DNA from 3 places in the Romboutsia sp. MSSM.1001216sp_RTP31141st1_G3_RTP31141_220114 genome. Region 3 is predicted to be linked to each of the others. Evidence: riboswitches for the same ligand, from Rfam matches in the RefSeq annotation. Region 3 holds a riboswitch; each other region holds the start of a gene.
What was found. A riboswitch is a leader RNA that binds a small molecule or an ion and turns the genes downstream of it on or off. The one in region 3 is predicted to bind thiamine pyrophosphate.
Positions count from the first base shown of each region.

Region 1: it holds a riboswitch for thiamine pyrophosphate, as region 3 does, so the genes downstream of both, thiS (sulfur carrier protein ThiS) here and thiC (phosphomethylpyrimidine synthase ThiC) in region 3, are expected to answer to the same signal.
Region 2: it holds a riboswitch for thiamine pyrophosphate, as region 3 does, so the genes downstream of both, thiD (bifunctional hydroxymethylpyrimidine kinase/phosphomethylpyrimidine kinase) here and thiC (phosphomethylpyrimidine synthase ThiC) in region 3, are expected to answer to the same signal.

Region 1 is NZ_JBCIUO010000004.1:35,989-38,266, reverse strand. It holds gene ABCP60_RS08270 (type II CAAX endopeptidase family protein) at 1-639, opposite strand, end outside; TPP riboswitch at 864-975, shown strand; gene thiS (sulfur carrier protein ThiS) at 1,106-1,300, shown strand; gene thiF (sulfur carrier protein ThiS adenylyltransferase ThiF) at 1,302-2,108, shown strand; gene ABCP60_RS08255 (thiazole synthase) at 2,128-2,278, shown strand, end outside.
Region 2 is NZ_JBCIUO010000001.1:338,099-340,376, forward strand. It holds gene ABCP60_RS01695 (DEAD/DEAH box helicase) at 1-467, opposite strand, end outside; TPP riboswitch at 824-920, shown strand; gene thiD (bifunctional hydroxymethylpyrimidine kinase/phosphomethylpyrimidine kinase) at 1,071-1,877, shown strand; gene thiM (hydroxyethylthiazole kinase) at 1,894-2,278, shown strand, end outside.
Region 3 is NZ_JBCIUO010000003.1:216,800-219,077, forward strand. It holds gene nrdE (class 1b ribonucleoside-diphosphate reductase subunit alpha) at 1-387, opposite strand, end outside; TPP riboswitch at 765-867, shown strand; gene thiC (phosphomethylpyrimidine synthase ThiC) at 978-2,278, shown strand, end outside.

The sequences.
Region 1 (2,278 bases), on a different contig from region 3:
AAATAATATACAAAGCCAAATGCTATTAGTTTCCATGTATATGTAAGTAAGTACAAAAGAAGAAGCAATACAACTAAGAGCAAATGGAATAAAACTAGTATGTTGTTGTGGTGTACCAACTACAAACCATAAAGGTAGATGCCATAAGGACCAAATAATACCTATTATTAGAGAACTTTTAAAAGGAGAATATTTCTTTAGTAATTTAGGAAGTAAAAAACCTCTCCATCCTATTTCCTCTAATCCTCCCCCAAATATCATTATAGGAGTTAACCAACTTAAAAATATTAATGGGGATTTTAGTAAGGCACCATAGCCTCTAAACATTTCAACTACTATATATGGAACGGTCCAAAGTATTAAAGCGGCAATAATAACATATAAATATTCCTTTAGACTCCTGTTTGCATTTACACAGTTCCTTAAAAATCTATCAAATTCATCTTTAGACAAAAACTTTTTAGCGGTAATTAATCCAGCTAAAGCAGGAGAATACCCTGAAAGTGCATAAAATAACATAAAAATAGGAGAACCATATATTAAAATATTGAGTTGTGTTGTAGATATAGTTACTGTAAATCCAATTATACAAAAAAGTATTAGTACTATAAAAAAGTACTTTGTATCTTTTGAAATCAATTTTTTTCGCCTCCGAATTTTTTATAAGAATTAATTTATAGAATAATTCAAAGTATATTGAAATTATTGAATAACTATATAATTATTATACATAAGAAATCTAACTAATTTAATAGGGAAATTAAATAAAATTCGTATAATAAATATATATATATAGTTTATTTATAAACTAATAATTTGTTGATTATGAAAATACATTGTGCTACACTCAACTTGTAAAAATAAATAAAAGCTAGGGGAGCTATGATTGGATAGCTGAGAAGTAAAGCCATAACTTTCAGACTCTAAGAACCTGATTAAGATAATTCTTACGTAGGGAAGCTCGTATATTTTAATGTACCTAGATTTTTAGTTAAATAAGGCGCTCTCTATAAAAAGAGAGTGCTTTTTTAATGCTATTAAAGTTAAATTTATATAATTATTTTTATATCTTATAAAAGATAATCCTTAAAAGGAGGAAATGTAAGTGAAGGTAAATGGGGAAGAGTTTGAATTTAAATCAGATATGACAATATCAAAGTTATTAGAAGATATTGGAGTAAAAAAAGATAGCGTAGTAGTAGAGATAAATTTAAACATAATTGAAAATAATCAATACGATAGCTATATACTAAGAGAAGAAGATGTTATAGAAGTCATAAGGTTTGTTGGAGGGGGATAAGATGCAACTTTTTATAAATGAGCTACTTGTAAATATTGATGAAGATATAGTTACAGTAGATAAAGTTAAAGAAAAATATAAAAAAGATGCAGATATAATAATACTAAATGGTCATCCAGTAGATGCATATGTAGATTTAGAATTATATGAAAATGATAGAGTTACATTAATAAAAAGGGGTGAAATTCCAAAATTTGAAGAATTAGAAAATCTTATGGTTAGCAGACATACTCCAAATGTTCACTACAAATTAAAAAATGGAAAAGTAGCAATATTAGGTATTGGTGGATTGGGTTCAAATATAGCTATATCTTTAGCTAGAATAGGCGTAGGAACATTAATACTAGCAGACTTTGATATAGTAGAACCATCTAATTTAAATAGACAACAATATTTTATAAATGATATAGGAAAATATAAAACCGAGGCACTTAAAAATAATATAGAAAATATTAATCCATTTATAGAAGTTGAAACTATAAACAAAATAATAGATTCATCAAATATACATGAATTTGGGAACGTAGATATAATAATAGAGGCTTTTGATAATCCAAAGTACAAAGCAGAAATTGCAAATAACATTTTAACTAAAATGAGAGATAAATATTTAATATCCTCATCTGGAGTGGCAGGATATTATGATTCTAACATAATAAAAACAAGAAAAATCAGAGATAAATTTTACATATGTGGAGATGAGATAAATGAAGCTAAAGAAGGTGATGGGCTTATGGCACCAAGGGTGGCTATATGTGCTAATCACATGGCTAATTTAGCAACAAAAATATTGATAGAAGACAAATAAGATTATGTGGGGGATAAAAATGGATAAATTAATATTAAACGGACATGAGTTTAATAGTAGACTTTTAATAGGAACGGGAAAATATAGTTCAAATGATATGTTACCAAGAGTAATAGAGTCAAGTAACAGTGAAATAATAACTATGGCACTAAGAAGAGTAGACTTAGACA
Region 2 (2,278 bases), on a different contig from region 3:
AACATTTGGTCAGCTTCATCTAGTACAAAAGTTTTTAACTTACTAAGATTTACAGTTTTTCTATCTAAGTGATCTAAAAGTCTTCCTGGTGTAGCTACTATAAGGTGTATATTTCCCTTTAACTTTTTTAATTGACCTGCTATATCTTTTCCACCATAAGCTGATAATACATTTATATTCTTACCTTTTGAAAGTTCAATGGCTTGTTCAGTTATTTGAATAGCTAGCTCTCTTGTTGGTGACAATATAAGTGCTTGAACATAATTAGCGTTTGGATTAATATTTTCAAATATAGGAAGTAAAAATGCTAGAGTTTTTCCCGTACCAGTTTGAGCTTCTGCTATAACATCTTTTCCAGACTTTATAAATCCAATACTTTCTTTTTGTATAGGTGTAGGAGAGTTAATTCCCCTATTTTTTAGTACATTTACTAAATCTTTACTAATTCCAAGTTCTTCAAAATTCATTATATTACCTCTTAATATCTTTATAATTTGAGCAACGGATTTGACCGAAATAGTTTGCCAACACGTTGCTTAAAGCATTAGTGAACGTTATATCGTTGCGACATAGAAATAGTTATCCTGAATATCGCTTAAACGAAGTAAACTTTTTATTTATATTTTCCGTATTAATAAATAATATCATATAGTTATAATTAATACTAATAATATTATTTATTAATATAAAATATTAATGTTAGTTTTATATATTAATGGGTATTAAATAAATGTTAGTATTTATAAATATACAGAAGATTTTATAAATTATAATTAAAGTTGATTTATTTAGATTATAGAAATATACTATAAGTATAAAATAAAATATTTGCTAGGGGTGCCGAAAGGCTGAGAGACGAAACGTTAACCCTTGTACCTGATCTGGATAATACCAGCGTAGGAAAGCTTGATAATATATTATTATATTATATATTAAATTAGAAATTAAGGCTATATTCCAATGTTGGGGTATAGCTTTTTAATTGCAAAAATATATGATATTGAAGTTAATTGAGGAGATAACAAGCTTTAGCAAATTAAATATTTAATAAATAAAAGGGAGAAGATCATATGAAAAACTACAAAATACCTACACTGACAATAGCAGGTTCAGACTCGTCTGGTGGAGCAGGTGTACAAGCTGATTTAAAAACATTTAGTGCAATAGGAACTTATGGGATGAGTGTTATAACAGCTATAACAGCCCAAAATACTAAAGGTGTATTTATGGTAGAAGATTTAAGCAAAGAGATAATTAAAAAACAAATAGAAGTTGTATTTGATGATATACGTCCAAAATCTTTAAAAATAGGTATGGTATCTAGTGAAGAAATAATAAAAGAAATAGCAAAAACTCTAGATAAATACAAACCAGAAAATCTAGTTATTGATCCGGTAATGATATCAAAGAGTGGATATTCACTACTTAAGCCAGAAGCTAAGCAAAGTATGATAGAGTATCTTATACCAATGGCCTACATAATAACACCAAATACACCAGAAGCAGAAGAAATAACAGGTATTAAAATAGACAATGTTGAGGATATGAAATTAGCAGGTCAAAAAATATTAGAATTAGGTCCGAAGTTTGTACTTATGAAGGGGGGACACTTAGACGGTGATGCTGTAGATATACTTATAGGCAAAGATATATTTAAAGTATATAAGAGTGAAAGGCTATATAGAAAAAATACGCATGGAACAGGATGTACACTATCTTCAGCAATAGCTGCACACTTAGCATTAGGATATGATATATGTGAAAGCGTAAAAAGAAGTAAGGAGTATATAACAAACGCAATAAGATATAGTTTTGATATAGGAAGTGGAGTAGGACCTGTTCATCATTTCTATGAAATAGAAAATAAGAAAATATAGTATTGGGGTAGAGAATATGTATAGTTTAATAAATAAAGTTAAAGAAATTAATCCATTAGTACTTCATTATACTAATGAAGTAACTATAAATGATTGTGCTAATATAACATTGGCACTAGGAGCGAGTCCTTTAATGAGTTTTTCATATGAAGAAGTAGAAGAGATTGTTCAGGTAGCAAGTGCAGTGGTTATAAATATAGGTACTATGAAATCTTCTAACTTAGAATTATTTTTACAAGCAGGTAAAATGGCCAATAAGTACAATAAACCTGTTGTACTTGACCCAGTAGGAGTATTTGCTACAAAAACTAGGGCAAATTTTGTAAAAAGATTATTAAATGAAGTAAGATTTACTGCAATAAAAGGAAATGTAGCTGAGATTAAATATATAGGTGGATTTG
Region 3 (2,278 bases):
TTTATCACCATTTCCAAGTGCTAAAGATACTATGAGAACTTTATCATTATAGCTTTCTAATATTTCTTTATTGTCATTAGTCTTAAGTGCATAGTTTTGATAAAACTTATTTGCACTCATATATGAATTAAATTTAAATCCATAATTTTTTATGATTCTTTCTATTTCTTTTATAAAGTCTATATCATATCTTTCTATTACTTCTTTAGAATAGTAATTATTATCTATTAAATATGATAGCCTTTCTTCAAGACTATTAAATACCTTTGTTCTAGGTTTTATATATTCATTTATATAACTGTATAATGCTTCTTTATCTTTTTCTAATTGATATTTTCCTTCTTTATTTTTTATTATGACTTGATTATTTAGTTCTATCCAGTTCATTTTTCCCACCTTTTATTTAATGTTTTACTAATCATTATCTACCACTTATAGATATAATATTTAAACCAAATACTATATATTGTATATACACCAATAAAAGTATTCTTAATCTATTATTATATTTTATTTTTTTTATTCTTTTTAATATATAGTTTTTTCAACACATAAGGCATTTATAATTTTTTATAATTGCTTTTTTTATTTACAAATAATATTCATTATGATATTCTTAAGTTAAGTGGGAACTTATATTTTATATAAGTATTACGCTAGCCCAAATAAAGGCACTTATCTTTTGATAGGTGCCTTTCCGTTTTTATAAGTACAAAAAATTTCTTTACAATACATAAATAAAGAACTACAATGTTTTTGAAAAGATATCTAACTAGGGGTGCCTTTTAGGCTGAGAAATGATAAATTCATTAACCCTTCGAACCTGATGTAGTTTATACTACCGTAGGAAAGTTACTTTTGTGTTTATTAATAGCTATAAAACAAATATAGTCTATTTATTAATACATATTTTGAGAAGCTTTGCCTTATGGTAAGGCTTTTTTTATTTATTAAAATATAATAAGGGGGATTTTAATATGATGTATACTACTCAAATGGATGCTGCTAAAAAGGGGATAATTACTAAAGAAATGGAAATAGTAGCAAAAAAAGAAAATATGGATGTTAATATTTTGAGAGAGCTAATATCTAAAGGTAAAGTAGCAATACCTGCTAATAAAAATCATAAATCTTTAAATCCTGAAGGTGTAGGCGAAAATCTAAGAACCAAAATAAATGTAAATTTAGGTATATCAAAAGATTGTTGTGATATTGATGAAGAGATGAAAAAGGTTAATTTGGCATTAGATATGAAAGCCGAAGCTATAATGGATTTAAGTTCTTTTGGTAAAACCAAAGAATTTAGAAAAAAACTTATATCATCTTCTAATGCTATGATAGGAACTGTTCCTATATACGATGCTGTTGGTTTTTACGATAAAGAATTAAAAGATATAACTGCTAAAGAATTTTTAGATGTAGTAAGAAATCATGCAAATGATGGTGTAGACTTCGTTACTGTACATGCTGGTATAAACAAAGAAACTGCATCTGTTTTTAAAAGAAACAAAAGACTTACTAATATAGTATCTAGAGGCGGTTCTTTAATGTATGCTTGGATGGAGCTTAACCAACGTGAGAACCCTTTTTATGAATACTTTGATGAATTACTTGATATATGCGAAGAATATGACTTAACATTAAGCCTTGGAGATGCTCTAAGACCTGGGTCTATAAATGACTCTTCAGATGCTTGTCAAATAAAAGAATTAATGATATTAGGTGAACTTACTCTAAGAGCTTGGAAACGAAATGTTCAAGTAATAATAGAAGGTCCTGGACATATGTCATTAGATGAAATTGAGTCTAATATGTTACTTGAAAAGAAACTTTGTCATGGTGCACCATTTTATGTGCTAGGTCCTATAGTTACAGATATAGCCCCTGGATATGATCATATAACAAGTGCTATTGGAGGTGCCTTAGCTGCTAGTTATGGAGCTGACTTTTTATGTTATGTAACCCCAGCAGAACATTTAAGACTACCTAACTTAGATGATGTTAAAGAAGGTATTATAGCTACTAAAATAGCTGCTCATGCTGCAGATATCGCAAAGAAAATTCCTAAATCTAGAGATATAGATAATCAAATGAGTAAAGCTAGACAAGAACTTGATTGGGAAAAAATGTTTGAACTTGCTATTGACCCACAAAAAGCTAGAAGATATAGAAAAGAGTCAACTCCTAAACATGATGATAGCTGTACAATGTGCGGTAAGATGTGTTCTATGAGAAATATGAATAAAATAATGAGTGGTAAAGACTTAAATTTATTAAG